One region of the Streptomyces sp. NPDC037288 genome, then DNA from elsewhere that is predicted to be linked to it. Evidence: riboswitches for the same ligand, from Rfam matches in the RefSeq annotation. Region 1 holds a riboswitch; the other holds the start of a gene.
The links. A riboswitch is a leader RNA that binds a small molecule or an ion and turns the genes downstream of it on or off. The one in region 1 is predicted to bind cyclic di-AMP.
Positions count from the first base shown of each region.

Region 1 (15,086 bases):
TACGTCTACCCCAGCCGCGCCCAGGTCCACGGCGGTGGTGCGCTACCGCTGGAGGACGGTACCCATCTGGTCATCGTCTCGGGACTGCGCGGTGACGAACCGCCCACGGGCGACGACGAGTTCGTGACGTACACCAAGAAGAGGCTGCCGCATCCGCTCCTGCACCAGTGGCTGGACGAGGCCGAACCGCTGTCGTCGGCGTTCGGCTACCGGCGGACCGCGAACATCCGCCGCCGCTACGACCTGCCCGGCCGCCGCCCCGCCGGATTCATCGCCACCGGCGACGCACTGTGCACCTTCAACCCGATCTACGGGCAGGGCATGGCCGTCGCCGCGATGACCGCGGTCGCCCTGCGCGACGCACTGGCCGAACCGCGCCGGATCGCCACGACGCGGCGCGTGCAGCGGGCACTCCTCGCGGCGTCCCGGCAGGCGTGGGACATCTCCGCCGGGGCGGACCGCAAGATGCCGGGCGCGGTGGGCACTGCCGTAGCCACCGGGCCGGCGGACCGAGTCGCCGACTGGTACCTGCAGCGTGTCATGGAGCGCTACCCCGGCGACCCCGTGGTGGGGCCCGCCTTCCGCTCCGTACTGACCCTCTGCGCACCCGTCACCGCCCTGTTCGCCCCGCCCGTGGTCCGGGCCGTCCTCCTGCGCCCGCCCGCGCCGACGCCCACCGAGCCGCCGACGACACCGGAGGGAGACGGGAGCTGAGCGAAGCCGGCAGCTGACGGCGACGGTCCGCGCCGGTCCGCCCGCTGGCCCGTCCGTCCCGGAGGCCCGTTGTCCGGGGACTGTTCCGTTCCGCGCGAGGAGCACCGGTGGCGGCCGCCCACCCCCTCGCCCGCCACCCGGGCGATTCCCACCCCTGCACTTCTGCGTTCCGGGAAGCCGGCCTCCCGGCCACGGCCGGGCCGACTGGCACGCCGGCGCGGTGGGCGAAGATGCCGGCGTCGCCCAGGGACTCGGCCAGCCCAGGGGTGGGGTGGGCGGGTACCTGGGCGATCCGCCGCGTTCCGCGGTCACCGGGTACCCGACCGGTCCGCCTCGCGTCAGCCCTCCCCCGGCACGACGGCGATGTCCCCCGTAACGAACCCGCCCCCGCCGCCAACGGTGACACCACAGCCCCCGCCACCCCAGCAACGAGCGTTGATCGTGGTGACGCCAGGGGGACGGTGAAGTTCTCGACACTGCCGGAACAGTCGAAACGGCAGACGTGGGTGTAGGGAGCGAGGGTGCGCTCACGGTTGGCGCAATGGCCGCACGGGACTCGATACCGCTGGCGCGTACGGGAGCGGCGCCAATGGTTGCCCGGGTCATGGCGTACCGTCCTTTCCTCGCGGATTGGGCGGCCGACCGGCAGTGTGTCGGTCACGGTGCCAGGGAACGGGAGCGCGGTCGGTCACCTGTTCGCCCGGATCGTTACCGGCCACCGGAGTTGCGGGTATCCGTAGCCCCGGGCCACGACGGACATGCTGCGCGATGTGGTGAGTGCGGTCAGCGGAAGCCCGTACGAGCAGGGCGCTGCCGTGTCCACGTGGATGGACTCCCTTCGATCAGGCGCGGCTCACCGTCCCGACTGCGGCCTCCACGCAGCCCTCGATGCGGCTCAGTCGCCGGAGTGCCGTTGCCGTCCTTTTGCCCCTTTCCCGTCCGCGTGCTTGCCTGACCACTCGCCGCCCTTGTCGCCACCGCGCTCCCGTTCGGGTGGCGTCCTGGCGGCCGGAGGGGCAGGCGATGGCGTCGTGGCCGGGGTCCGGCCGGCGGGTGTCGACGCGATGCGAGCGGGTGAGGGAGAGGACGGAGACGTAGGCGCCGTGGCGCCGGAATCCAGCGCGGCTCCGAGGGCCGTGGCCCCGGCGAACAGGGCGAGGCCGGCGCCGGCGAGAACGGCTTTGGAGGCCGGTTTGCGGCGACCGCTGGGGCGCGAGTGCGTGCCGGCGCGCAATTCACCGGCGTGCGGGGCCGAAGACGATGGAATTGCCGGGGCGGGCATGAGGGTGGTGCCGTCGTGCTCGGCCGGGCGCGGTGCCCCGTTCTGCGCGGCGAGCCAGGCGGCTGCCTGCTCGGCGGTGGGCCGGTGGGCCGGGTCCTTCGCCAGCATGTGCAGCACGTAGTCGGAGAGCGGCTGCGGTATGCCGGGGCGCAGGTGGCCGGGCGGTACCGGTGTGGCACTGACGTGCTGCTGGACCACGGCGAGTGACGTGGCTCCGCTGAACGGAGGCCGTCCGGTGAGCAGTTCGTACAGGACACAACCGAGGGAGTACACGTCGGACGCGGGCTGCGCGGGACGGCCCAACGCGCGTTCCGGAGCCAGGTAGTCGGCAGTGCCGATGATCTTGCCCGTGGCGGTCAGGCCGCTGGCGGCCTCCTCGGCGAAGCGCGCGATGCCGAAGTCGGTGATCTTCACCGTACGGTCGGTGGTCAGCATCACGTTGGCGGGTTTGACGTCCCGGTGGACCACTCCCTCCTGGTGTGCCGCAGAGAGGCCGGCGGCCGCCTGTGCCGTGATGGCCGCCGCCTCGGCCGGGGGCAGGACACTTCGCAGGGAGCGTTCCTGGGCCAGGTTCCAGCCGTCGACGAGTTCCATGACCAGGTGAGGCTGGTCATGGTGCGCGTCGAAGTCGTACATGCCCACGACGTTGGGGTGGCTGACCCGGGCCACGATCCGCGCCTCCAGGCGGAATCGCTCGGCGTCCTCCGCCTCCTCGGTATGCAGCAGTTTGACCGCCACGGGCCACCCGAGGAGTTGGTCGCAGGCTCGCCACACCTCCCCCATCGCGCCGCGTCCCAGCAGCTCCTGCAGCTCGTAGCGGTCCGCCAGCAGACTCTGCACACCCACCCCGATCATCGCGTTGCTCGTACTTCCCCCAGGCCCGGTGGTTCGGTTTGCGGGCGTTCGGGTCCCGGTTGCCCGGGCCGGGGATTCACCTGCCTGCCCCTCGTTGCGCGACCACCCGCTCGGAACAGGGGGCGAGCAGGTGCCACGAAGCCCCTGGGTCCCCTGGGCCCACTCCTACAGCGCACGGGAGTGCCGGGCCGTCACACCCTCGTCCCTGAAGCCGGGCCCGGCGTGTACCAGTTGACCGTGCTGGGCGGCCAGACGTAGCGGGATGGGGCCGGCCCTGGGCACTTAGGCGTCCGCGTCATGGACCGCCCGAGCGGCTGGCCCGCCCGCCAGCCGCCTGTTCGGCGGTGACGGTCACCCGCACGCTCGCGCCCGTACGGCAGGGCTTCCGTCAGGCGCTCGGGTGTCGTCCTCCGTGGTCAGTCTTCGCCCACAAGGTCGAGGTCGTCACGAGACGTCACCGCGGTGATCTCCGGAACAGGCCACTTGCGGTCCAGTGGCAGGGACACATCCCGCCACCAGGCATGCGTGGGGAGGATTCCAGCAGGCTCGAAGGGCCGGCCCGGAACAGGGAGGGCGACCGGCTGTCCGACCGCGTCGGCTGCTGCAAGCGTCCACTCCCCCGGCTCGGCCCAGGGGTGCGGGGCGAGGTTGAAGGTGCCCCAGTGGATCGGCAGCAGCGCGCCGTGCGGCGCTCCGCCCTGCAGATCGAGGTGGGCGCGCAGGCCTTCCTCGGGCGTCATGTGGATGTCGCGCCAGAACTCGCTGTACGCGCCGATCTGGATCATCGTGGCGTCGAACGGGCCGTGGGCCGCGCCGATGGCCTCGAAGCCGTCGAAGTAGCCCGTGTCACCGCTGTGGAAGACGCGGTGCTCCTCGCCTGCGACGGCCCAGGACGCCCAGAGGGTGTGCTGGGTGTTGCGCAGGCCGCGGCCGCAGAAGTGGCGGGCCGGGGTGGCGGTGAGGGTGAGCCCGCCGACCCTGGTCGACTCGTGCCAGTCCAGTTCGCGCAGCCGGTCCGGGGAGACGCCCCAGTGTTCGAGGTGGGCGCCGACGCCGAGCGGCACGGCGAACAGGGTGTCCGTGCCGGCCAGCGCCTTGATGGTGGGCAGGTCCAGGTGGTCGTAGTGGTCGTGCGAGATGACGACCACGTCGACCTCGCCGAGCGCGGCCAGCGGCAGCGGCACGGGGTGCAGCCGCTTGGGTCCGGCGAACGGGAACGGGGAGCAGCGCTCGCCCCAGACGGGGTCGAACAGCACGCGGTGGCCGTCGATCTCCGCGAGGACGCTGGAGTGGCCCATCCAGGTCAGCCGCAGTCCTGTGGCGGGCGGCTCGGCCAGGTCGGCGAAGGTCGTGGGATGCACCGGGACGGTGCCCTTCGGGGCGCGCAGGGGACGGGTGTCCTTGTCGAGGAACACCTTGGCGAGGTCCAGCGCGGAACCGGAGGGCCGGGTGCGTGCCGTGCCGCCCGGGTTCTGGAAGACGCCGTCCCTGAAGTGGGGAGAGCGGCGGATGCGTGCCAGGCGCTCACCGCCCGGGTCCGCGCCGAAGGCCGCCGGCCGCAGCGCGCGGAGCCCGGAGCTCCAGGAACGCAATCCGGTCACGGTACCTCCCGGTGGAGTGGGTGAGGCTCCCCATTATGGTCGGCCCCTCCGACAGCCCGGGACGGCCGGGGTGCCCGCACGCCCCCGGCACGCGCCATTGACCCTTCGTTCAGCGCGTTGACAGGGTGCTACGACCTCCGGATACTGACTCGTTATTCAGTAGAGGGAGGGCGTTGGAAGCGACGCGCCGGAAGCTCTGTCCTGCGCCTTCGCGCGACGGGATGCGGCGCGCGGGAGCGTACCGGCCTCGGTGGGCCCGCCGCCGGGCGGCCTGTCCGCCCCGGTCCGCGCCTACGACGGACACGGCACACACACGCGCGCGTGCCACCCGCCACCCTGGCGCGCGCCCGCGCCGAGGCCTCGAGCGCGGCCCGGCCCCACCCCTGAGCACCGCCCCCGAGGAGACCCCATGACCGTCCCCGCCCCGCTGATGTCGCTCGTCTGGACGGACCACGTCACCGGCCGCCGGGGCTTCCTGGTCGTGGACCGGCTGGTGCGCGGTGTGGCCAGCGGCGGGCTGCGGATGCGCCCCGGCTGCACCCTGGAGGAGGTGGCGGGGCTCGCCCGCGGCATGACGATGAAGGAGGCGCTGCACTACGACCCCGAGGCGCGCTACGTCCCCCTCGGCGGCGCCAAGGGCGGCATCGACTGCGATCCGCAGGATCCACAGGCGTACGGGCTCCTCGTCCGCTATCTGCGCGCCATGCGGCCGTACATCGAGTGTTTCTGGACCACCGGCGAGGACCTCGGTCTCACCCAGGACCTCGTCGACCGGGCGGCTGCCGAGGCGGGCCTGGTCTCCTCCGTCCAGGCGGTGTACCCGCTGCTGGACGACGAGGCGACGGCCCGCAGACGACTCGCGGACGCCTTCGCGGTCGAGGTGGACGGCATCGGCCTGGACGAGCTGGCCGGCGGCTGCGGGGTCGCCGAGTCGGTGCTCGCGGCGCTGGACCGGGCGGTGGTGCCGTACGCGGGCACCCGGGTGGCCGTGCAGGGGCTCGGCACGATGGGCGGGGCCACCGCGAGGTTCCTGGCGCGCGCGGGGCTGACGGTGGTGGCGGTCGCCGACCTCAAGGGCACGATCGCCAATCCGGCGGGGCTCGACGTCGAGGCGTTGCTGACCGCCCGGGACGGTAACGGCACCGTCGACCGCCGTGCGCTGCGCCCCGGCGACCGCGAACTGCCCGGGGACGCCTGGCTGTCCGCTGACGCCGAGGTGCTGGTACCGGCCGCCGTGTCGTACGCGATCGACACCGGGAACCAGCAGCGGATCCGCGCCCGCTGGATCGTGGAGGCCGCCAACATGCCCGTGCTGCCCGAGGCGGAGGAGCCGCTGGCGGCGCGCGGGGTGGCCGTGCTGCCGGACGTCGTGGTCAACTCCGCCACCAACGCCTGGTGGTGGTGGACCCTGTTCGGCGACATCGGCCCCGACGCCGACGAGGCCTTCGCGCACATCCGGCGCTCCATGCGCGCCCTGGTCGAGCTGATGCTCGACCGTGCGGACGCGGACGGTACGACCCCGCGCGCGGCCGCCCACGCCCTGGTGACCGACCGGCTGCCGGTGATCGCGGACCGCTTCGGGTGGTACCGGTGACGGACCCCGGCGAGCCCCCGCCACCCCGTGGGCAGGTCACAGTCCCGCACTCGAACAGCCGGAAGGAACCGGGTCCTTCCGCGGCACCCCTGCCAACGGATTAGGGTGACCGGGTGGCGAGAGTGCGGTTGAGCGTGGCCGAGCGGCGGGAGGAACTGCTGCGGGCCGCCATCGGGCAGATCGAGGCGCGGGGCGTGGCGGCGGTCAGGATCGCCGACGTGGCCGCGACGCTCGGGGTGAGCAACGCGCTGGTGCTGTACCACTTCTCGACGAAGGAGAGGCTGGTCGCGGCCGCGTTCGCGTACGCGGCCGAGGACGATCTCGTGCATCTGCGCAAGCTGCTGGGGCGGCGGACGTCCGCGCTGCGCCGGTTGCGGGCCGCGGTGCGCTGGTACGCGCCGACCGGGCAGGCCAAGGGCTGGCGGCTGTGGATCGAGGGCTGGGCGGTGGCTCTGCGCGAGCCGGCCCTGCGGGAGGTCACCCGGGACCTCGACAGGCAGTGGAAGGCGGCGATCGCCGGTGTCATCGCCGAGGGGGTGGCGGCGGGCGAGTTCGCCTGCGCCGACCCCGCCGGTGCCGCGCTGCGGCTGACCGCGCTGCTGGACGGGCTGGCCGTGCAGCTGACCTCGTACCCGGGGTCGGTGCCGCGGACCCGCGCGCAGGAGTGGGCCGACGACGCGCTGGCCCGTGAACTGGGCCTGGACCGGGAAGCCCTGATCGAACGCTAGCCTCCGCGCCGGGCACCCCCTGCCTACCGGACACGGGCCACCACTTCCGGCACGCCCCCTCCCGGCAGAGTCAGGCCCCGCCCCCGCACCGCGGGTTTCCGACAGGGAACGCCCCACCCGCAGGGCCCGGCGCCGCTGCGCACGGCCGGACGCGACCGCGCCCCGCACCCGCGGGGATGCGCGGTGCGGGGCACGCGGGTGTCGGTCAGGCCACCGAGGTGATGCGCAGCTTGATGTCGTCGGGGGACAGGGTGCCCTTCGCGGTGACGTGGTCGCCGGAGGACTCACCGCGCAGGCGGCGGCCGATCCACGGGACCAGGTACTCGCGGGCCCAGTGGACGTCGTCGCGGCGGATGTCCAGCGTGCCCCGGGGCGGCTGCGGCGGCCACGGCTGCTCCGGGTCGGCCGGGATGTCGAGGCCGAGGGCCTGGCCGGCGCGCAGCGCCACGCGCGTGTGCCCCTCGGGCGAGAGGTGGAGCCGGTCGCTGTCCCAGGCCCTGCGGTCCTGCACGGACTTGAGGGACCACAGGTCGAGCACCGGGCAGCCGTACCGGTCGGCGATGGCGCGGACGTGCCCGTTGTACGTGGCGATCTTGCCGCGCAGATGCTTGAGCAGGGGGACACCACGGGTGTCGAAGCCGGTCGTCACCAGCACCGTGCCGGCCGCCTCGGTCAGCCGGGCCACGGCCCGCTCGAAGCGCTCGGCCACCTCGTCCGGGTCGGTGCCGGGGCGGATGATGTCGTTGCCGCCCGCGCAGAAGGAGACCAGGTCCGGGGCGAGTTCGACGGCCTGCGGGAGCTGGTCCTGCACGATCTGGTCGAGCAGCTTCCCGCGCACCGCGAGATTGGTGTACTCGAAGTCGCCCTCGGGCTGCCGGTCGGCGAGCAGTACCGCGAACCGGTCGGCCCAGCCCACGAACGCCCCGTCGGGCCCGGGGTCGCCGACGCCCTCGGTGAAGCTGTCCCCCACCGCCACGTACGACCCGATCACTGATCTGTTGTCATTCTTCGAATCGTCTGCCACGTCGGACCATGATTCACCTTCGGATGTGGCCTACGCGACCGTAGGCAGGGGTTGACGAGCGGTGAGAAAAGACACCCTTAAATCGTTTGCCAACCCGGAATAAGGCGAGAACACCGAAGGCCGGACCCGGGGATCGTGGGTCCGGCCTTCGGCCGCGTGTCAGGCAGGTGGTTCTGATGGGGCGTCAGACGACGGCGACGCCGTGCTCGCGGAGGTAGCCGACCGGGTCGATGTCGGAGCCGTAGTCGGGGGTCGTACGGATCTCGAAGTGCAGGTGCGGGCCGGTGACGTTGCCGGTGGCGCCCGACAGGCCGACCTGCTGGCCCTCGGTCACGGTCTGCCCGGCCGAGACGGAGAGCTGGGAGAGGTGGCCGTACTGCGCGTAGTGTCCGTCCTTCAGCCTGAGGACGACCTGGTTGCCGTACGCTCCGCCCCAGCCGGCGGAGACGACCGTGCCCGCGGCGACGGCCTTGACCGGGGTGCCGGTCGGTACGACGAAGTCGACGCCCGTGTGGTAGCCGCTGGACCACATGCTGCCGGCCACGTGGTAGCCGGTGCCGATGGTGGCGCCGGTGACCGGGAGGGTGAAGCCGGTGGAGGTGGTCGCCGTGGTGGCGGCGCCGGAGGTCCGGGGCGCCGGGGCCGCGTGGGACGTGGAGGGGTGTGAGTGGGCGGACGGCCGGCTCGGTGCCGCGGACTCGGTGCGGGTCGGCGCCGCCGGCCGGCCGAGCGCGAGCCTCAGCCCGGGGTGGATCAGCGACGGGTCGTCGCCGACCCCCTGCCGGTTGTCGGCGTAGAGGCGGTGCCAGCCGCCCGCGACGTGCTGCTCCTCGGCGATCGTCGAGAGGCAGTCGCCGGACTTCACCCTGTAGGTGCGCAATCCGGGGTTCGGCTGCGCGGCGGCCTTCTTCACCGGGGCCTGAAGGGACTGCACGGACTGTGCGGAAACGGACTGCGTGGTGGCGGCATGCGCCCCGGTGGTGCCGACGAGCGGGAGGGCCAGGGCGGCGCCACCGGTGCCGGCAACGGCGATCGAGCGGGAAAAACGCGGGGGCTTGGGGCGTCGGTGCTTGCCCTTACCGGGCATGGCGCATTCCTCTCCGGCGCCTGCGAGGTGAGCTGTCGGGTTCGGGCTGGAGCTGCCCGGCCGTGCGCGCACGGCTTCACCCCGAGCCTGTCGCGGAGACCGGACAGGCCGTCATACCTGGTGGGTCCCCCGCTCCTGCCGAACACGGGTCAAGTGTGTGGGAGTCCGGGCGGCGGCAGGATTCGGCGTTCCGTCCGGATCGCTGGCGAACGTAAGCGAGTAGGACGCAGGGAGACAAGCAGCCGGTTCCCGCTGTTCGCCGTCACGAAGATCGGTCACGGGACAACACGGTCACACTCCGTGAATTCCGTCCGCTCCGCCCTCTTAATTTCCCTTTTCACCGTGGAAATTACGTGAACATGACGCGCGACGCACGGTCACGTATATGACGCTCCTCACGCACACCCGGCCACGAACCCTCATTCCCCAGCGAGTTGGAATTAAGGCGTCAATTCGGACAGAAGGCCTAGATGCGGCGCAGCCGGAGAACCGTTGCATCCAGGTCACCCTTGAGTCCGCTGCGCAGCCCGTGGTGCAGCAGCACGGCGCCCCGGTGGACATCACCCGTTTCGCGGCATTCGTACGATGCCGCCGGGTCGAGTCCGCGCAGGCGCAGCGCCGGCACGGGCTCTCCGTGGCTCTGCGCCTGGAGCCAGGCGAGGACCACCGTCTCCTCGCCCAGAACGTACTGGACGGCGCTCAGGCCACCGGCCGGCGGTCGCAGCCGGTACAGGTCGCCCTGCTGGACGACCGGGCGGATCTCCTTGTAGAGATCGACCCACTGCCGGGCCTCGGCCAGCTCCTGATCGGTCCATTCCGTGAGGTCGCCGCCGACCCCGAGGACGCCCGCCATGGCGCTGACGAAGCGGAAGCGCAGGGAGCTGACCCGGCCATTGAGCTGGGTGTTCGGGCTGTCGGTCACCCATGCGGCCATGATCCGGGCGGGGTGGATCTGGCTGAAGCCGTGCTGGATGGCGAGCCGGTCCAGCGGGTCGGTGTTGTCGGAGGTCCACACCTGGTCGGTGCGGCTCATGACGCCGAGGTCGATCCGGCCGCCACCGCCCGAGCAGGACTCGAAGGCGACGGAGGGATGGGCCGCGCGCAGCCGGTCCAGCAGGGCGTACAGGGCGCGGACGTGGTCCACCCACAGGCGCTGCGGGTACGGCTCACCGGGCCAGCCGGCGTCGGTGAAGCAGCGGTTGAAGTCCCACTTCACATAGTCGATCGGCGCGCTGGAGAGGAGGGTGTCCAGCTGCTCCCAGAGGTGTTCCCGGACGTCCTCGCGGGCGAGGTTGAGGACGAGCTGGTTGCGCAGTTCCGTCCGCTTCCGCCCCGGTTGGTACTGCACCCAGTCGGGGTGTGCGCGGTACAGGTCGCTGTCCGGGTTGACCATCTCGGGCTCGACCCAGACGCCGAACTGCATGCCGAGGCCGTGCACCTGGTCGGCGAGGGGCTTCAGGCCGTGCGGGAAGCGGTCGGGGTTGGGTGTCCAGTCACCGAGGCCCGCGCGGTCGCCGGTGCGGGCGCCGAACCAGCCGTCGTCCACGACGAAGAGCTCCACGCCGATCCCGGCGGCCCGGCGGGCCAGCGCGAGCTGCTGCTCCTCGGAGATGTCGAAGTTCGTCGCCTCCCAGGAGTTGAAGAGCACCGGCCGGTCCCGCTCGGCGTCCGGGATGACGTACGCGCGCTGGTAGGCGTGCCAGGCGCGGCTGGCGCCGCCGAAGCCGCCGTCGCTCCACAGGCCCGCGAAGACCGGGGTGGTGTACGACTCCCCCGGCTCAAGGAGCAGCAGGCCCGAGTCGTCGTAGCCGGCGCCGCCGGTGATCTGCACGCGCGCGTCCGGGAGCTGGGCGACCGCGATGCGCCAGGAGCCGGACCAGCCGAGCGCGCAGCCGTAGACCTCGCCGTGCTCCTCGGTGGCGTCGGTGTCCAGCGCCACCCAGGGCAGGTGCTGGTGGCCGGTGTGGCCGCGGCGGCTGCCGATGACCTTCTCGCCGTAGGTGAGCGCGGCGGTGGCGAGGCGGGACTCGGCGGCCCAGCGGCCGTGCAGCTGGGACAGCCGCCAGCCCTCGCGGTCGGGCAGGGTCCAGGTGGCGGCGTCGGCCCGCAGCAGCTCCACGCGCGCGTGTCCGCCGTTCTCCACGGTCACCCGGCGTTCCACGACATCGCCGCGCATCCGGTAGTGGAGGGTGACGGCGAGGCCGTCGTCGTCGAAGCGCAGCCGCAGCTCGTCGCCCTCCGCCCCGTCCACCTCGTACGCCTGGAAGGTCCACTGCGTGCCGCGGCGCTCGGCGGTGCGCACCGACAGGGCGGGGCGGACGAAGCGGGGGCCGCCCTCGACGGGGTACTCCTCGCGGCCGTCGAGCGGGGACTCGAAGGGCCGGTAGCCGGGCAGCGGGTCCTCGGCCAGGGCCTGCGCGTCCGCGAGGGCGATGCGGGGCCCCCAGTGCAGGTGGAGCAGCTCGTCCGCGCCGGTGAGATGGAGGGCGTAGCTGCTGGTGAGCCCCGAGAGGAGCCAGGTACGACCGTCTTCGGCGATGTCCACCACGTAAGACCTCACAGGTGCCAACAGATCCGCTCACGTGCCAACATCATCGGGTCGTGGGGGCGCGGTGACAATGCCTGTGGACAACTCCTTGCCCGAGGAAACCGATGTCGTATCGTCGACGGAGCGCCCGCCGACGAGCCGCGACGGCGGGGTCCGACCGTGAGGAGCCCCCGTGACGCAGCAGGTCCCGTCGACCGAGCCGGAGCTGGCCGGAGTACGCAATTTCCGTGACGTGGGCGGACTGCCGACCGTGGACGGACGGCGGGTGCGGCACGGGGTGCTGTTCCGCAGCGGCCACCTGGCGCACGCGACGGAGGACGACGCCGCCTTCCTCGCCTCGCTGGGCCTGCACACGGTCTTCGACTTCCGCAACGCGGCCGACCAGCAGCTGGAGGGCCCGGACGTCGACCTGCCCGGCGTGCGGAACGTGAACCTGCCGCTGAGCGACCCGGCGGACGGTGCCGAGTTCTGGAAGATGGTCCGCGACGGCGACCTCGACCAGCTGCGCGACATCCTCGCCGACGGCAAGGCGGCGGCCCGGATGGTCGCCTCGTACCGGATGATCGTCAAGAAGCGCACCGCCGAGCACTCCCAGGTGCTGCGCGCGCTCACCGAGGACAGCGTGCCCGCGCTGATGCACTGCGCGGCGGGCAAGGACCGCGCGGGCATCTCCATAGCCGTGACCCTCCTCGCGCTGGGCGTGGAGCGCGAGGCGATCATGGCCGACTACCTGGAGTCCAACGCCAAGCACCGGCGCTACAAGGTCCGCCGCAGCGGCAGCGCGGAGAGCGCGTACACCCCCGAGGTCATGGAGCTGCTGAGCCCCCTCTTCGACGCCCGCGCCGAGTACCTCCAGGCGGCGTTCGAGACCATCGAGCAGACGTGGGGCGGCGTGGACACCTACCTGGAACAGGGCCTCGCGCTCACCCCGGCGGCTCGCGACCGGCTGCGCGAACGCCTGCTGGACTGAGGGCGGGGTTCACCGAACCCGCCGCCGCAGCGCGGCCGACCGGCGCCGAACGGCGGCTCGGACTGCCGCTGCCGGCCGAGCCGGTGGGCCTGCTCGGCGAGACGGACGGCATCGTGGGGCACTCGGGTGCGGGCGCCGTCCGGGCGCTGGAGCGGCTCGTCGGGGAGAACCTCCCGGCAGCGGTGACCGGCCGCCGCGTCAGTTCCTCGCGCCCAGTGCGAACAGCAGGAACAGGAACGCGGCCAGGACGTGGCCGAGGGCGATGTAGATGATCAGGCGGATCCACAGGGAACGGGGGAACTTCGTCTCGAGGTTGCTCATGGCAGCTCTCCGGTCAGCGGCCCCAGGCACAGCGTGGCCGTGGGACTCTGCAGCAGGGTGTGGACGAACAGCAGCTCGACGCCGTCGTGGTCCTCGGCGGCGAGGCGGTGCGGGGTGAGCGAGTCGAAGTGCGCGCTGTCGCCGGGCGCGAGCAGGTCCGCGGTGTCACCGAGGCGCAGCCGGAGCCGGCCGCTGAGGACGTAGAGCCACTCCTCGCCGGGGTGGACGCGCACGATGTCGCCCTGCGAGCCGTACGGCACGCGCACACGCAGGGCCTGCATGCCGCGGCCCGGCGCCCCGGCCTGGAAGTACGTCCAGCCGCCGGCGCGGGTCGGCTCCATGTCGCCGGCCCGCACGATCGCGTTCCGGTCGGCGACCGTCTCGCCCAGCAGTTCGGAGACGGTCGTACCGTAGATGCGGGCGAGAGCCAGCAGCATCGGCAGCGACGGCTGCCGCCGTCCGGTCTCCAGCCGGGACAGGTGGGCCGGCGAGAGCCCGGCGGCGCGGGCCGCGGCCTCCAGGGTGAGGCCGGCGCGCCGGCGCAGTCCGCGCAACTGCGGTGCGACGGCGGGCAGCTCGTCGCCCGGGGTCGCCGGCGGGCCGGCGTCTGAGGCGTTCATGCCTCCATTCAGCCCCCATTTTGCCTGTGCGGCAATTTTCTTGCCTGTGAGGCAAAGAACCCTGAGGGCCAAGGGTCGACTACCGCCCTGCTACGATCAACCCCAGGATTTGAACACGTTCAAAAGACGGGGGACGTCATGCCGGGGAGCACCGCATCCGCAGGGACCGATTCGCCCGCCACCCTGCTCGGCCCCACCGCACTCGGGCTGGGCGGCGCTGCGGCGGCGGGCCTGTGCCCCTGGCTCACGTTCGCCCTGGTCCCCGTGATGCTCATATGCGGCGCACTCGCCGTCACCTTCGGCCTCACGGGGATCCACTACGCGCTGCGCGGCATCGGCCGGCTGTGGACGTCCGCCACGGGAGCCGTCCTGGGCGCCATCGGATTCGCCTGTCCCTTCGTGCTCTTCCTGCCGCTCTTCTGGTGAGAGCCGGCTCCTCCGCCGGCGCTCAGCGGCCCGCCACCGCCTGCTTGATCAGGGTCTTGCCGAAGTCCCACATCAGGCCGCCGCCGCTGTGGGCGTCGTCCATCACGGCGGTGAAGGCCTCCACGAACCGGTCGACGTCCGCCTCGTCGATGATCAGCGGCGGGATCAGCTTGATCACCTCCAGGTGGTCGCCGGAGACCTGGGTGAGGATCCGGTGCCGCTGCAGCAGCGGTACGACGACCATCTGCGCGAACAGTCCCTTGCGGGCCGCCTGCAGCATGGTCCAGCGGCTGCGCAGTTTCAGCGAGGACGGCCTGCCGAACTCGATGCCGATCATCAGGCCCCGGCCACGCACGTCGGCCAGCAGCTCGTACCTGTCGATCAGCGCGGTCAGCCGGGACCTCAGCAGCTCGCCGGTCCTGCGCACACCGGCGACGATCTGCTCGTTCTCCATGACCGCCAGCACGGCCAGGCCGCAGGCCATCGCCTGGGCGTTGGACCCGAAGCTCGCCGAGTGCACCAGCACGCGGTCCATGGACGAGTAGACCTTCCTGAAGATCCAGTCCTTGCCGAGGGTGGCGCCGACCGGGACGTATCCACCGGACAGGGCCTTGGCCACGCACACCAGGTCGGGTTCGACGCCGTCCTCGTGCTGGTAGGCGTAGAAGTCGCCGGTGCGGCCGAGGCCGGTCTGCACCTCGTCGGCGATGAGCAGCGCCTTGTGCCTGTGCAGCAGGTCCTGGGCGGCGCGCAGATAGCCGGGCGGTGCCTCGTACACGCCCTTGCCCTGGATCGGCTCGACGATCAGGGCGGCCACGTCGCCCTTCTTCAACTCCCTCGCCAGGGCGTCGAGATCACCGAGTGGTACGGCGGTGTCGGGCAGCAGCGGGGCGAAGCCGTCGCGGAACCCGCTCTCGCCGTTGACCGACAGGGAGCCGGTGGTCAGGCCGTGGAAGGCGTGGTCGCAGTAGAGGACACGGGGCTTGCCGGTGGCGTACCGGGCGAACTTCAGGGCCGTCTCGACGGCTTCCGTTCCACTGTTGCCGAAGAACACCCGGTCCAGGTGCGGGCTGTGGGCGAGGAGCCGTTCGGCGAGCAGGCCGGGCAGCGGCTGGCAGTCGAAGCGGGTGAGGTCCGCGAGGTCCAGGTCGAGCACGTCGTGCAGCGCCTTGCGGACGACCGGGTGGTGACGGCCGAGGCCCATCACCCCGAACCCGGCGAGCATGTCCAGGTGGTCGTTGCCGTCCGCGTCGAAGAAGTGGGCCCCCTCGGCCCGCTCGTAGACCTTGTCGAAGCCGATGGTGTGCAGCATGCGC
Region 1 is NZ_JBVJVY010000009.1:141,005-156,090, reverse strand. Features, by position in the region: gene ACZ7GZ_RS13945 (FAD-dependent oxidoreductase) at 1-714, shown strand, start outside; gene ACZ7GZ_RS13940 (serine/threonine-protein kinase) at 1,610-2,851, opposite strand; gene ACZ7GZ_RS13935 (MBL fold metallo-hydrolase) at 3,268-4,452, opposite strand; gene ACZ7GZ_RS13930 (glutamate dehydrogenase) at 4,862-6,046, shown strand; gene ACZ7GZ_RS13925 (TetR/AcrR family transcriptional regulator) at 6,160-6,774, shown strand; gene ACZ7GZ_RS13920 (SGNH/GDSL hydrolase family protein) at 6,980-7,765, opposite strand; gene ACZ7GZ_RS13915 (M23 family metallopeptidase) at 7,983-8,885, opposite strand; cyclic di-AMP (ydaO/yuaA leader) riboswitch at 8,890-9,051, opposite strand; gene ACZ7GZ_RS13910 (alpha-galactosidase) at 9,352-11,433, opposite strand; gene ACZ7GZ_RS13905 (tyrosine-protein phosphatase) at 11,606-12,403, shown strand; gene ACZ7GZ_RS13900 (DUF6126 family protein) at 12,602-12,724, opposite strand; gene ACZ7GZ_RS13895 (helix-turn-helix domain-containing protein) at 12,721-13,344, opposite strand; gene ACZ7GZ_RS13890 (hypothetical protein) at 13,483-13,770, shown strand; gene ACZ7GZ_RS13885 (aspartate aminotransferase family protein) at 13,793-15,086, opposite strand, start outside.

Region 2 (15,086 bases), on a different contig from region 1:
GCACGACCGGTGTTCTCCGCCCGACGGAGCGCGCCGGGCGGACAGGTACGCCCACATCAGGCATCAGGAGCAGTCATGCAAGGCCTCGGCTACGGACAGCCGCTGAAGCGGCCGCCGCACACCGCGTGGCTGGTTGTGCTGCGTGTGCTGTTCGTGGCGATCGGGTTTTTCAGCGTCGGCCTGCTCGCCTGGGTGATGCTGCTGCGGCTGGCGATCGTCACGCGACGGTCGCTGGACTGGTGCCTGTTCGCCGTCGCGTTGGTCGCCGACATCCTCAGCCTGGTGCTGATAGGCACCGAGTCCGGCGACGACGTACACACCGCGGCCGGCTACTTCGGCATGTTCCTGTTGCTCGGCACGCTGGTGGCCGCGACCGCGTACTACCTCGCCGTGGACATCCGCCACTTCACGCAGCGGCAGCAGGCGTACGCGGCGCAGCGGCCGGTGCAGGCCGGGTACGCCTACCCGGGCCCCGCGCACCCGTACACGGCGGCGCCCGCCCCGGCGATGCCGATCGGCCGGGCGGCCCACGAGACGCCGTTTCCCCCGGCCGTCGCCGCGGCCGCCCCGCACACGCCGCCCCCGATGCCGAGCACGCCCGTACCCCGGCCGCCGCAGCGCCCGGCGCCCACCCATATCGAGCAGGTGCGCGCCGAACTGGACGAGCTGAGCGACTACCTGCGCCAGCATGACGGCCGGCACGACAGCCACGAGGGCGGAAGGTGAGCGTGGCGACAGGACGAGTCGTCGCCGGCCGGTACGAACTGTCCACGCTCATCGGACAGGGCGGCATGGGCCAGGTGTGGACGGCGTACGACCGGCGGCTCGACCGGCGCGTGGCGGTGAAGCTGCTGCGCCCCGACAAGGTGGCGGGCCAGGAGGCGGACGAGCTGCGCCGCCGGTTCCTGCGCGAGTGCCGGGTGACCGCGCAGGTGGACCACCCCGGTCTGGTGACCGTGCACGACGCGGGCAGCGAGGGCGAGGAGCTGTTCCTCGTCATGCAGTACGTCGACGGCGCCGACCTGTCCGACCACCTCGCCGAGCACGATCCGTACCCGTGGCCGTGGGCGGTCGCGGTGGCCGCGCAACTGTGCGCCGTGCTGAGCGCCGTGCACGCCGTGCCGATCGTGCACCGCGACCTCAAGCCGCGCAACGTGATGGTGAAGCAGGACGGCACGGTGACCGTGCTCGACCTCGGCGTGGCGTCCGTCATGGACACCGACACCACCCGTCTCACGCACACCGGCTCCCCGATCGGCTCGCCCGCCTACATGGCGCCGGAGCAGGCGATGGGCGGCGCGGTCGGCCCGTACACAGACCTGTACGCGCTCGGCGTGCTGATGCACGAACTGCTCAGCGGTGACGTGCCGTTCGCGGGCTCCACGGCGCTCGGTGTGCTGCACCGGCACCTGTACGAGCCCCCAGTGCCCGTGCGCCGGATCCGGCCCGAGGTCCCCGAGGCGCTGGAGACCCTCGTCCTGCGGCTGCTCGCCAAGGACCCGCAGCACCGGCCGGGCTCCGCGCAGGAGGTGTACGAGGACCTGGCGCTGCTCCTGCCCGCGCGCGGGACGCCCACCGGGGCGCCGTTGGACCCCACGCGCCCCTTCCTGCGCCCGCACGCCCCCTGGCCGGACCGTGCGCGGACCCCCGCGCCCCAGCCCGCCCCCGTGACGCCGGCGCCGCCGGCGGCCGGGAGGCCCGACGTCGCCGCGGCCGTCGACGAGGTCAAGCGCCTGCTGGGGGAGGGGCGCATCACCCAGGCCGTGGACATCCTGGGCGCCATCCTGCCCGCCGCCGCCGAGCAGCACGGCGAGCACTCCCCGGTGGTGCGCACGCTGCGCAAGCAGTACGCGGCGACGCTCATGGACGACGGCCAGTACCGGCGCGCGCTGCCCGAACTGCGCCGGCTCGCCGACGAACGCGCCGCCGAGGCCGGGCAGGCCGACCCGCAGTCCCTGCGCTACCGCTACGAGGCCGCGCAGTGCCTGGAGCAGCTGGGCGAACCGGCGGCGGCGCTCACCGAGTACCGCGCGCTGCTGCCGTACTACGAGAACCAGTACGTCTCCGGCGACCCTCAGCTCGCCCACGAGGTGCGCCGGCGCATCGGCCATCTGCTGCTCGCCCTCGGTGACCGGCCGTCCGCCCACGACACCCTGGCCCGGCTGCTGATGGACGTGGAGCGGCTGCACGGCCCCGGTCACCCGATGGCCCTGGAGATCCGGCGCACCCTGCAGTGGCTCGGACAGGTGCGCGGTTAGCGCGTCCGGCATCACGGACGAGGCGTGCGGCACCGGCTGAGCCGAAGCGGTGGGTGCGGCGGGCGCAGCGGTGCCCCAAGCGCGTGCGAATCGTTGGTCGAATGGGTTGGCCCCGGCCCGCCCACTGCCTACCATCGATCACCGCAAGACTTTGTGCACCGTCGCACAATCTCCTCGGGAGGTTTCCTTGCACCGCCGCCGTCGCACCGCGCTCGTCCTCACCGCCGCGATCGCCGCCGCGGCACCCTTGCTGACCGCCTGCGGAAACGACGCGCACCCGGGCGCGGCGGCCGTCGTCGGAGGGCAGCGGATCTCCGTCGCCCAACTGGAGAGCCGGGTCGACGAGGTCCGCAGGGCACAGCGGGCCGCGGTGCCGGACGAGACCCAGTACCAGCAGGTCCTCGCCTCCACCAGCAGCCTCACCCGGGACACCCTGCACAACATGGTCCTCGACCGGGTGCTGCACCGCGCCGCGCAGGACGCGGGCATCACGGTGACCCGCAAGGAGGTCCAGCGGATGCGCACCGGCCTGGAGGAGCAGGCCGGCGGCGCCAAGGGGCTTCAGACCGCCTGGCTGCAGAAGTACGGCATCGCCCCGGCCCACCTCGACGAGAACCTCCGCCTCCAGCTGGAGGCGCAGAAGCTGGCCGGGAAGCTCGGTACCGACACCAGCCGGCCCGACTTCTGGAAGGCCCTGTCCAAGGCCTCCCGGGAGCTCCGCGTCGACCTGAACCCGCGCTACGGCTCCTGGGACGTGCAGAAGAGCAGCCGCGTGGACGCCAGGACGCCATGGGTGCGGGAGGTCACGACGGCGGGCGACGGGCAGCCGGTGACGGCCTAGCGCGGCCGGGCCGGACGCCGCCGGCCGAGGACGTTCGGGCACCCTGCATCGGTCATACGATCACACGATCGTCCCCGCCCTGTGGATAACCGAATCCGCTCCTGCCCGCCGTGGGTTACGTTCGGACCGTGAACGCTTCCAGCCCCGACCTCGCCGCCCCGGCCGACCCCGGTCGCATCGTCCTGCTCACCACCAGCCACCGTGTCGCCCCCGGCCTGCTGTCCTGGCCCGCCTGGCAGGCCCTGCGTGCCGCCGACGCCGTGCTGTGCGCGGACGGGGCGCATCCGCAGCTGCCGTATCTGCGTGAGGCCGGGACCGCGGTGGAGGAGGCGTCCCCCACCGCGCAGGAGCTGGTCGACGCCTGCGCCGGCGGGCGGACCGTCGTCGTCGTGGCCACCGGCGAGGGAGAGCCCGCGCTCACCGACGGCCTGGCCCGGCTGGCCGGCTCCGGCCGCGTTTCCATGCCGGAGCTGGAGCTGCTGCCGGCCTCCTACGACCTGCCCGGCGCCCGTCTGCTGGACCTCGTGCAGGTCATGGACCGCATCCGCGCCGAATGCCCCTGGTCGTCCCGGCAGACCCACGAGGGCCTGGCCAAGTACGGCCTGGAGGAGGCGTACGAACTGGTCGAGGCGATCGAGGCGGGCGACCGGGAGGAGCTGCGCGAGGAGCTGGGCGACGTCCTGCTCCAGGTCGTCTTCCACTCCCGGATCGCCGAGGAGCACCCGGACGCGCCGTTCTCCGTCGACGACGTGGCCGGCGGCATCGTCGCCAAGCTCGTCCACCGGCACCCGCATGTCTTCGGTGACGAGAAGGCCGAGACGCCGGAGGACGTCAAGGAGCACTGGCTGCGCACCAAGGCCGAGGAGAAGCGGCGCACCTCGGTCACGGAGGGCGTCCCGCTCGGCCAGCCCGGACTGGCCCTCGCCGCCAAGCTCGCCTCCCGCGCCCGCACGGCGGGCCTGGACGTCCGCCTGCCGCGCGGCGAGGGCATCGGCTACGAACTGCTCGCGCTCGCGGTCCGTGCCGAGGCGGACGGCGTGGACCCGGAGGCGGCCCTGCGGGCGGCGGCGCGCGCGTACCGGGACGCGGTCCGGGAGGCGGAGGGAGTCGCGCCGGAAGCGATACGCGCGGAGCGCGGTGGCCACCGGGACGCGGAGGCCCACCCGAGTCCGGATACGGTCGGGGAGTGACCGACCAGCACCACCCCCAGACCGCCCCCGACTCCACCCCGGACTCCGCTCCCACCCTGTTCACCTGGGAGTTCGCCACCGACCCCTACCCGGCTTACGCCTGGCTGCGCGCGCACGCGCCGGTGCACCGGACGCGGTTGCCCAGCGGGGTCGAGGCCTGGCTGGTCACCCGGTACGCCGATGCCCGGCAGGCCCTGGCCGACCAGCGGCTGAGCAAGAACCCCGCGCATCACGACGAGCCCGCGCACGCCAGGGGCAAGACCGGCATCCCGGGCGAGCGCAAGGCCGAGCTGATGACCCATCTGCTGAACATCGACCCGCCGGACCACACCCGGCTGCGCCGCCTGGTCAGCAAGGCGTTCACCCCGCGCCGGGTCGCCGAGTTCGCCCCCCGGGTCCAGGAGCTGACCGACCACCTCATCGACCGGTTCGCCGAGAAGGGCTCCGCCGACCTCATCCACGAGTTCGCCTTCCCGCTGCCCATCTACGCCATCTGCGACCTGCTCGGTGTCCCGCGCGAGGACCAGGACGACTTCCGGGACTGGGCGGGCATGATGATCCGGCACGGCGGAGGGCCGCGGGGCGGAGTCGCCCGGTCCGTCAAGAAGATGCGCGGCTACCTCGCCGAGCTGATCCACAAGAAGCGCGAGGCGCTGCCCGCCGAGCCCGCGCCCGGCGAGGACCTCATCTCCGGCCTCATCCGGGCCTCCGACCACGGCGAGCACCTCACCGAGAACGAGGCCGCGGCGATGGCGTTCATCCTGCTGTTCGCCGGCTTCGAGACGACCGTCAACCTCATCGGCAACGGCACCTACGCCCTGCTCACCCACCCCGAGCAGCGCGCGCGGCTCCAGGACCGCCTGGCCGTGGGGGAACGTGAGTTGCTGGAGACAGGGGTGGAGGAACTCCTGCGCTACGACGGGCCGGTGGAGCTGGCCACCTGGCGGTTCGCCACCGAGCCGCTCACCATCGGCGGCCAGGACATCGCGCCGGGGGACCCGGTGCTCGTCGTGCTCGCGGCGGCCGACCGGGACCCGGAGCGGTTCGCCGACCCGGACGTGCTGGACCTCGCCCGCCGCGACAACCAGCACCTCGGCTACGGCCACGGCATCCACTACTGCCTGGGCGCGCCCCTCGCCCGGCTGGAGGGCCAGACCGCGCTCGCCGCCCTGCTCACCCGGTTGCCGGACCTGCGGCTCGCCGTGGATCCGGACGAGTTGCGCTGGCGCGGCGGGCTCATCATGCGCGGCCTGCGCACCCTGCCCGTGGAGTTCACACCGGCCGCCGGCGCAGCCGGGCGACGGGGAACATGAAGGGCGTTCAACTTTGTGATCTTCACGTGATCTGCGCGGCATTAACTTGTGACAAGTGATCGTCTGCCGATACGTTCACCCATCAGCGTGGCGACGGATTCCAGTGCGCCGCGCCGGTCCTGCTGTCGCACGAAAGGCTTCCGCATGCTCTCCGGGAACGGTCGTCACCGTCGCCCCCGTCAGGCTCCGGCCCTCCTCGTCGCGGCCGGAGTGACCGGCTCCGCCATCGCCATCCCGCTGCTCGGCGCCGCGAGCGCCAACGCGGCCGACGGCACCACCTGGGACAAGGTCGCCGAGTGCGAGAGCGGCGGCTCCTGGAGCGCGGACACCGGGAACGGCTACTACGGCGGCCTGCAGATCTCGCAGGACGACTGGGGCAAGTACGGCGGTACGCAGTACGCCGACAGCGCCGACCAGGCCAGCCGCTCGCAGCAGATAGCCGTCGCCGAGAAGATCCTCGCCGACCAGGGCACCAAGCCGTGGGCCACCTGCGCCCTGCTCTCCGGTCTGACCTCCAACTCCGCTTCGGTCGACGTCGACACCGGCGTCGGCGGCTCCGGCGACACCTCCGGCTCGGGTGACACCTCCGGCTCGGCCGGTCTGCCGGAGTCATCGGCATCCGACCCCGGTTCCGGCTCCCACTCCGACCCGGGCTCCGGCTCCAACTCCGGCTCCGGCTCCAACTCCGCCCCCGGTTCCTCCGCCTCCGGTTCCTCCGGCTCGGATTCCTCCGGTTCTGATGCCCCTGACTCCTCCTCGGGCTCGAGCACCACGCCGGCTCCGCAGCGGAGCCACCACGCCGCAAAGACCCCGGACGCGACCGGCGGCTCCACCGGAACCAGCGCCCCAAAGTCCGACAAGACCGGCAAGTCCGGCTCGACCGGAGGTGGCGGCTCCCAGGACGGGGGCAGCTCGCCGACGGCAACGCCCGGTACCGACGAATCGGACAATTACCAGCAGTCCGCCGGTTCGTGGAGCCTGGTCGACACCGGCACGCTCAGCAGTGGCGGACGTCACCGTGGTGGGAGTGCGGACGAAACGGTGACAAACGGTCAGAACACCCCCTCCTCCGGCCGTCACGCCGGTCGCACGGCGGGTGCCTACACCGTCCGCGAGGGGGACACCCTCGCCTCCATCGCCGACTCCCTGGGCGTCGACGGCGGATGGCACGCGCTCTACGACGGGAACAAGAGCGTCATCGGTGCCGACCCGAACCACATCACCGCCGGTCAGACCCTGGAAATCGGTTCCTAAGAGGGCGAAAACCAGCGGTAGTTGACGCCCCGTTTCGCCGCTGATGTCCGTTTCGGTGAAAGTGTGGGATGAGTCTCAGAAGCCCTGATCGTCTTTGAAATTCCCTCGATCACGTGTCTACGGTCAGGACCGCTCGTCACCACGAGCCCCGGCAGTCGCAACGCCGAATCCTGCCAGCGGTTGCCCGGGAACAGTCGTCGCGTCAAGCGCCGCAGGCAGGAGCGGGGGACCCAAGGTAAGTGCCGGATCCGGCGGTTGACGCCGGCACCGGCTGGGGGTGAAGCCGCGCCTCGCGAGAGCGAGTGCGCGGCCGGGCAACTCAACCGGCCCGAACCCGACAGCTCACCTCGCAGGCGTCGGTGAGGGGATCGATCCATGCTGTTTTCCGGCAAGGGCAAGCACCGTCGTCCGTCCAAGGCCACCCGTGTCATCGCGCTCGCCGGTGTCACCGGCGCAGCCGTCGCCGCCCCGCTGATGGCGGCCGGCAACGCCTCCGCCGCCACCGCCTCCGAGTGGGACGCGGTCGCCCGGTGCGAGTCGGGCGGCAACTGGTCCATCAACACCGGCAACGGCTTCTACGGCGGCCTGCAGTTCACCAACTCCACCTGGGCCGCGTACGGCGGTACCGCCTACGCCGCGCGCGCCGACCTCGCCACCAAGGCGCAGCAGATAACCGTCGCCGAGAAGGTCCTCGCGGGTCAGGGCAAGGGTGCCTGGCCGGTCTGCGGCACGGGCCTGTCGGGCGCCGCGTACAACGGCTCCGCGCCCAGCGCCCCCTCGAACACCACCTCGTCGAAGACCACCGCGCCCAGCACCGCCACGCGCTCCGGCCAGCAGGCCGCCTCCCGCTCCGCCGAGCGCACGGCCCCGGCCAAGAGCAAGACCGTCACCACCCCGACCGGCAAGAAGGTCAAGAAGGGTGACGGCGAGTACAAGGTCGTCACCGGTGACACCCTCAGCTCCATCGCCGTCGAGCACCACGTCCAGGGCGGCTGGCAGAAGCTCTTCCAGCTGAACAAGGACATCGTCGAGGACGCGAACCTCATCTACCCGGGCCAGCAGCTGCACCTGAAGTAAGCGGCAGCGGCACTCAGGCCCGCCCCCGTCCCCACGGGCTCCCCGCCCCGGCGCGTGTTCCCCCGTACGCGCCGGGGCGGGGTCTTTTGCGCGCGCCCCGCGCGCCCGTGCGCGTGCCCATGTGCGTGCCCTCTGCATCCACCCTTTGTTCCGTTCATGAACAATGGGTACCGTCTGCGTGTGCCTCCCCGTCCACGGGGCGGTCGGTCGGTGGCCGATCCCCCGGAGACGGTTAGGCTCTAGTCGCAAGGCACAGCCGTAAGGCAGCAAGCCCCGCACTTCCAGCGTCACATCCAAGAAGGAGATGCTCGTGCCGTCCATCGACGTCGTCGTAGCCCGGGAAATCCTGGACTCCCGAGGCAACCCCACGGTCGAGGTCGAGGTCGGCCTCGACGACGGCAGCACGGGTCGTGCCGCCGTCCCGTCCGGCGCCTCGACCGGCGCCTTCGAGGCCATCGAGCTGCGCGACGGTGACCCCAACCGTTACCAGGGCAAGGGCGTCGAGAAGGCCGTCCTCGCCGTCATCGAGCAGATCGGCCCGGAGCTGGTCGGCTACGACGCCACCGAGCAGCGCCTGATCGACCAGGCCATGTTCGACCTGGACGCCACCGACAACAAGGGCTCCCTCGGCGCCAACGCCATCCTCGGCGTCTCCCTCGCCGTCGCCCACGCCGCCTCCGAGGCCTCCGACCTCCCCCTCTTCCGCTACCTGGGCGGCCCGAACGCGCACCTGCTGCCGGTGCCGATGATGAACATCCTCAACGGCGGCTCGCACGCGGACTCCAACGTGGACATCCAGGAGTTCATGATCGCCCCGATCGGCGCGGAGTCCTTCTCCGAGGCCCTGCGCTGGGGCACCGAGGTCTACCACACCCTGAAGAAGGTCCTGAAGGGCAAGGGCCTGTCCACCGGCCTCGGCGACGAGGGCGGCTTCGCCCCGAACCTGGGCTCCAACCGCGAGGCCCTCGACCTCATCCTCGAGGCCGTCAAGGAGGCCGGCTACGTCCCCGGCCAGCAGATCGCCCTCGCCCTCGACGTGGCCGCCTCCGAGTTCTACAAGGACGGCAAGTACCTCTTCGAGGGCAAGGAGCGCTCCGCCGCCGAGATGACGGAGTACTACGAGGAGCTCGTCGCGGCCTACCCGCTCGTCTCCATCGAGGACCCGCTGTTCGAGGACGACTGGGCCGGCTGGAAGGTCATCACCGACCGTCTGGGTGACAAGGTCCAGCTGGTGGGTGACGACCTGTTCGTCACCAACCCCGAGCGGCTGGCCCGTGGCATCGAGGAGGGCACCGCCAACGCCCTCCTCGTCAAGGTCAACCAGATCGGCTCGCTGACCGAGACCCTGGACGCCGTCGAGCTGGCCCAGCGCAACGGCTTCAAGTGCATGATGTCCCACCGCTCCGGCGAGACCGAGGACGTCACCATCGCCGACCTGGCCGTCGCCACCAACTGCGGCCAGATCAAGACCGGCGCCCCGGCCCGCTCCGAGCGTGTCGCCAAGTACAACCAGCTGCTGCGCATCGAGGAGATCCTCGACGACGCCGCCGTGTACGCGGGCCGCAGCGCCTTCCCGCGCTTCCGCGGCCACATCGACGTCTCCAAGGGCTGACGCAACCCGGGCTAAGTATTAGCCAGTCATACGTACGTCCCCGGACCCGGTCCCGTACCGTGTCCGGGGACGTACGCACGTGTGACGCGCAAGGCAAGGGGAGGCGGAGAGCCACATGGCCGTGAAGGACCGCGACCGTTTCTCCACCGCGACCAGGCTGCGGCTGCTCGGCGAGCAGACGGCGGCCCGGGTCTACCGCTCCCAGACCAAGCGGCAGGCCCGCCGCTCCCGGCTCACCGGCCGGGCGGCGCTGCTCGCGCTGGTGCTGTGCTCGATGATCGTCGCGCTCGCCTACCCGATGCGGCAGTACGTCTCCCAGCGCGCGGAGATCGCCGACCTCCAGCGCCAGCAGGAGCAGGCCCGCAAGCGGGTCGAGCAGCTGCGCGACCTCAAGGCACGCTGGCAGGACGACTCCTACGCCGAGCAGCAGATCCGGCGCCGGCTGCACTATGTGAAGCCCGGCGAAACCGGGTACGTGGTCGTCGACCCGGGCGCGGCCCAGCAGTCCCGCACCGACCTCCGGGCCGCCCACCGGCCCTGGTACGCGAACGTCTGGGACGGGGTCGACAAGTCCGACGCCTCCGACCAGTGAGCAGTAACGCCGGCCTTTGGCCGTAACCGACAGAAAGCTTCGAAGAGCAGTCATGGAAACGCCCCCGCCGCCCACTTTGCGCACCGAGCCCACCGACGCGGACGTCGAGGCCTTCAAGCAGCAGCTCGGCCGCCCGCCGAGGGGCCTGCGGGCCATCGCGCACCGCTGCCCGTGCGGCCAGCCGGACGTCGTGGAGACCGCGCCGCGGCTGCCCGACGGCACGCCCTTCCCGACGCTGTACTACCTCACGTGTCCCAAGGCGTCCTCCGCCATCGGCACGCTGGAGGCGAACGGCGTGATGAAGGAGATGACCGAGCGGCTGCAGACGGACCCCGAGCTGGCCGCCGCCTACCGGGCCGCGCACGAGGACTACATCCGGCGCCGTGACGAGATCGAGGAGCTGAAGGGCTTCCCGAGCGCGGGCGGCATGCCGGACCGGGTCAAGTGCCTGCACGTCCTGGTGGCCCACTCGCTGGCCGCGGGCCCCGGCGTGAACCCGCTCGGCGACGAGGCGCTCGCCATGCTGCCGCAGTGGTGGAGCAAGGGTGCCTGTGTGACCCTCGAACACCCCGAGGACGAGGGGGACGAGAAGTGACCCGCGTCGCCGCCGTCGACTGCGGTACGAACTCCATCCGTCTGCTGGTCGCCGACGTCCATCCCGGGACCGGTGAACTCGTCGACCTCGACCGCCGGATGACGATCGTGCGGCTCGGCCAGGGCGTCGACCGCACCGGCCGGCTGGCCCCGGAGGCGCTGGAGCGCACGTTCGCGGCCTGCCGTGAGTACGCGGCCGTGATCAAGGAGCACGGCGCCGAGCGCCTGCGCTTCGTGGCCACCTCCGCCTCCCGCGACGCCGAGAACCGGGACGACTTCGTACGCGGCGTGCTGGACATCCTCGGAGTCGAGCCGGAGGTCATCACCGGCGACCAGGAGGCCGAGTTCTCCTTCACCGGCGCGACCAAGGAGCTGGCGGGGCGCAAGGACCTGACCAGGCCCTACCTCGTCGTGGACATCGGCGGCGGCTCCACCGAGTTCGTCGTCGGCGACGACCACGTCCGGGCGGCGCGGTCGGTGGACGTCGGCTGCGTGCGCATGACGGAACGTCACCTGGTGCGGGGCGGCAAGGTCTCCGACCCGCCCACCGAGGAGCAGATCGCCGCCATACGGGCCGACATCGAGGCCGCCCTGGACCTCGCGGAGCAGACGGTCCCGCTGCGCGAGGCGCACACCCTGGTGGGCCTGGCCGGCTCGGTCACCACCGTCTCCGCGATCGCCCAGGAGCTGCCCGAGTACGACTCCGCGCGCATCCACCACTCCCGGATCTCCCGCGACCGCGTCCGCGGGATCACCGAGTGGCTGCTTGGCTCCACGCACGCCGAGCGCGCCGCGATCCCGTCCATGCACCCGGGCCGGGTCGACGTCATCGGCGCGGGCGCCCTGGTCCTGCTCGCGATCATGGAGCGGATCGGCGCCGAGGAGGTCGTCGTCAGCGAGCACGACATCCTCGACGGCATCGCCTTCAAGGTGGCGGAAGAGGCCGAAGAGGCGGTCGGCTAGGCGGCAGCCGGCCTGGGGGACGCCGAGCGGCCCTGGTTCCTCCCGGGGAACCAGGGCCGTCGTTTCCGCGACGCGGGCCGACCGTCACCGGGGGACCTGATGTTACTTGTGAGTAGCCAACGCCTGAGCAGGTCGGATAACGTCTGAGCGCCGCCGCGGGGTCCTTCCGGGGCCCTCGGCGAGGTGGTGTCGGAAAACTTCGTGAAGTTCTTCACAAGGAATTCGGACCGGTCGGGGCACACAAGGGGGTCCGATGGCCCTTTCGGGTGTCCAAGACGTCCTTGAACATGTTCAGATGGAGGTCGTGGGACACCTTCGGATCGCGTGGCGACGGGGGTGTTGCGAACGGCTCACACGCCCGCCCGCCGCCGAGAGAGGCAGCTCACGCGGCATTGACAACGGCTCCGAGGATGCTGCGGTTCCCCTCGGTCGCCATGATCTGCGTCACGCGAGTCGCGGAGTGTAACACAGGGTCTGTCGGAGCTTGTGAAGGGGCGCACGAGCGACCCCTCCCAGGCGGGTGGATACTCGATGGCATGAGCACCACGGAGCGTCCCAGGATCCTCGTAGTAGGCGGTGGGTACGTAGGCCTGTACGCAGCTCGGCGCATTCTCAAGAAGATGCGCTACGGAGAGGCGACCGTCACGGTCGTCGACCCCCGGTCGTACATGACCTACCAGCCCTTCCTCCCCGAAGCCGCCGCCGGCAACATCTCCCCTCGCCACGTCGTCGTGCCGCTGCGACGCGTGCTGCCGAAGGCGGAGGTCCTCACCGGCCGGGTCACCACCATCGACCAGGACCGCAAGGTCGCCACGATCGCCCCGCTGGTGGGCGAGGCGTACGAGCTGCCCTTCGACTACCTGGTCATCGCGATGGGCGCGGTCTCCCGCACCTTCCCGATCCCCGGCCTCGCCGAGCAGGGCATCGGCATGAAGGGCATCGAGGAGTCCATCGGCCTGCGCAACCACGTCCTCGAGCAGCTCGACAAGGCCGACTCGACCAACGACGAGGAGATCCGCCGCAAGGCGCTCACCTTCGTCTTCATCGGCGGCGGCTTCGCGGGCGCGGAGACCATCGGCGAGGTCGAGGACATGGCCCGGGACGCGGCCAGGTACTACAAGAACGTGTCCCGCGAGGACATGCGCTTCATCCTCGTCGACGCCGCCGACAAGATCCTGCCGGAGGTCGGCCCCAAGCTCGGCCAGTACGGCAAGGAGCACCTCGAGAGCCGCGGTGTGGAGATCTACCTCTCCACCTCCATGGACTCCTGCGTCGACGGCCACGTCGTGCTGAAGAACGGCCTCGAGGTCGACTCCAACACGATCGTGTGGACGGCCGGCGTCAAGCCGAACCCGGCCCTGGCCCGCTTCGGCCTGCCGCTCGGCCCGCGCGGCCACGTCGACTGCGAGCCCACGCTCCAGGTCAAGGGCACGGACTACATCTGGGCCGCCGGTGACAACGCGCAGGTCCCGGACCTCGTGGGCCGCAAGGCGGGCAACGAGAACGCCTGGTGCCCGCCGAACGCCCAGCACGCGCTGCGCCAGGCGCGCGTCCTCGGCGACAACGTGGTCTCCGGTATGCGGGGCTTCCCGCAGAAGGACTACGAGCACGCCAACAAGGGTGCGGTGGCCGGTCTCGGCCTGCACAAGGGCGTGGCGATGATCGTCATGGGCAAGATGAAGATCAAGCTCAAGGGCCGCCTCGCCTGGTACATGCACCGTGGCTACCACGGCATGGCGATGCCGACCTGGAACCGCAAGATCCGCGTCTTCGCCGACTGGACGCTCGGCATGTTCCTCAAGCGCGAGGTCGTCTCCCTGGGCGCCATGGAGAACCCGCGCGAGGAGTTCTACGAGGCCGCCAAGCCCGCGCCGGTCGCCGCCGCGAGCACGGCCGACAAGGCCGGGGAGAAGGCCAAGGCCTCCTGACCTCCACCGGTCGCCGACTGACCCGAAGGACCTCCTGCCATCCGTGGTGCGGGAGGTCCTTCGGCTTTGCCCGGAAAAGACGACATGGGGGACTACTTTCGGTGGCCGACGGTGTTTACGTGGTTACCGGCATCCGGGATCGTCGTCTTGGAGGTGTGCGTCATGGCCGACGCCGCGTCGCGGCTGAGGAGTCTTGCCGAGCAGCTGCTGGGAGCCCCGCTCCCGGTCCGGCTGCGGGCCTGGGACGGTTCGCAGGCCGGGCCGCCGGACGCGCCGGCGCTCGTCGTGCGCAACCGCCGCGCCCTGCGCCGCATGCTGTTCAAGCCGGGCGAGCTGGGCCTCGCCCGCGCCTGGGTCTCCGGCGACCTGGGGATCGAAGGGGACCTGTACACCACGCTGGACGCGATGGCGGGTCTGGTGTGGGAGCGCGGGGAGGGCGGGCGCGGTCTGATCGAGTCCGCGCGCGACCCCGCCGTACGGGCCGCCGTCCGTGAGTTGCTGAAGCTGGCGGGGCCGCCGGTCCCGCCCGCCCCGCCGCCCGAGGAGGCCCGCAGGCCGCGCCGCAACCTGCACACCCGGCGCACCGACAGGCGGGCCATCAGCCACCACTACGACGTCGGCAACGACTTCTACGAGCTCGTCCTCGGCCCGTCCATGGTCTACTCCTGCGCCTACTGGGAGGCCGGGAACGACGCCACCCTGGAGACCGCCCAGCGCGACAAGCTCGAACTCATCTGCCGCAAGCTCGGCCTGACACCAGGTCAGCGGCTGCTGGACGTCGGCTGCGGCTGGGGTTCGATGGCCGTCCACGCGGCCCGCGAGCACGGTGTGAGCGTCGTCGGGGTCACGCTGTCGCAGGAGCAGGCGGCGTACGCCCGTAAGCGCGTCGCCGAGGAGGGGCTGACCGACCGGGTGGAGATCCGGGTCCAGGACTACCGGGACGTCAGGGACGGCCCCTTCGACGCGATCTCCTCCATCGGCATGGCCGAGCACGTCGGCGCCGAACGCTATCTGGAGTACGCCCGCCGGCTGCACGGCCTGCTGGGGCCCGGCGGGCGGCTGCTCAACCACCAGATCGCCCGCCGTCCGCAGCACGACGAATCGTCCTACCGTGTGGACGAGTTCATCGACGCGTACGTCTTCCCGGACGGCGAACTGGCCCCGATCGGCAGCACCGTCACCCAGTTGGAGCGGGCCGGGTTCGAGGTGCGGGACGTGGAGTCCATCCGCGAGCACTACGCCCGCACCCTGCGCCGCTGGGTGGCCAACCTGGAGGCCGACTGGCACCACGCGGTCCGCCTGACCAGCCCCGGCCGCGCCCGCGTCTGGCTGCTGTACATGGCCGCCTCGGCGCTCGCCTTCGAACGCAACCGGATCGGCGTCAACCAGGTCCTGGCGATCCGCACCCCGGAGTCGGGCGCGTCCGGCCTGCCGCTGCGCACCCGCACCTGGAACACCTGACCG
Region 2 is NZ_JBVJVY010000013.1:86,179-101,264, forward strand. Features, by position in the region: gene ACZ7GZ_RS17585 (hypothetical protein) at 76-726, shown strand; gene ACZ7GZ_RS17590 (protein kinase domain-containing protein) at 765-2,258, shown strand; gene ACZ7GZ_RS17595 (SurA N-terminal domain-containing protein) at 2,446-3,099, shown strand; gene ACZ7GZ_RS17600 (nucleoside triphosphate pyrophosphohydrolase) at 3,228-4,289, shown strand; gene ACZ7GZ_RS17605 (cytochrome P450 family protein) at 4,286-5,602, shown strand; gene ACZ7GZ_RS17610 (transglycosylase family protein) at 5,747-6,856, shown strand; cyclic di-AMP (ydaO/yuaA leader) riboswitch at 7,054-7,227, shown strand; gene ACZ7GZ_RS17615 (transglycosylase family protein) at 7,232-7,933, shown strand; gene eno (phosphopyruvate hydratase) at 8,238-9,545, shown strand; gene ACZ7GZ_RS17625 (FtsB family cell division protein) at 9,661-10,137, shown strand; gene ACZ7GZ_RS17630 (DUF501 domain-containing protein) at 10,190-10,732, shown strand; gene ACZ7GZ_RS17635 (Ppx/GppA phosphatase family protein) at 10,729-11,694, shown strand; gene ACZ7GZ_RS17640 (NAD(P)/FAD-dependent oxidoreductase) at 12,231-13,622, shown strand; gene ACZ7GZ_RS17645 (class I SAM-dependent methyltransferase) at 13,785-15,083, shown strand.
Region 2: it holds a riboswitch for cyclic di-AMP, as region 1 does, so the genes downstream of both, ACZ7GZ_RS17615 (transglycosylase family protein) here and ACZ7GZ_RS13915 (M23 family metallopeptidase) in region 1, are expected to answer to the same signal.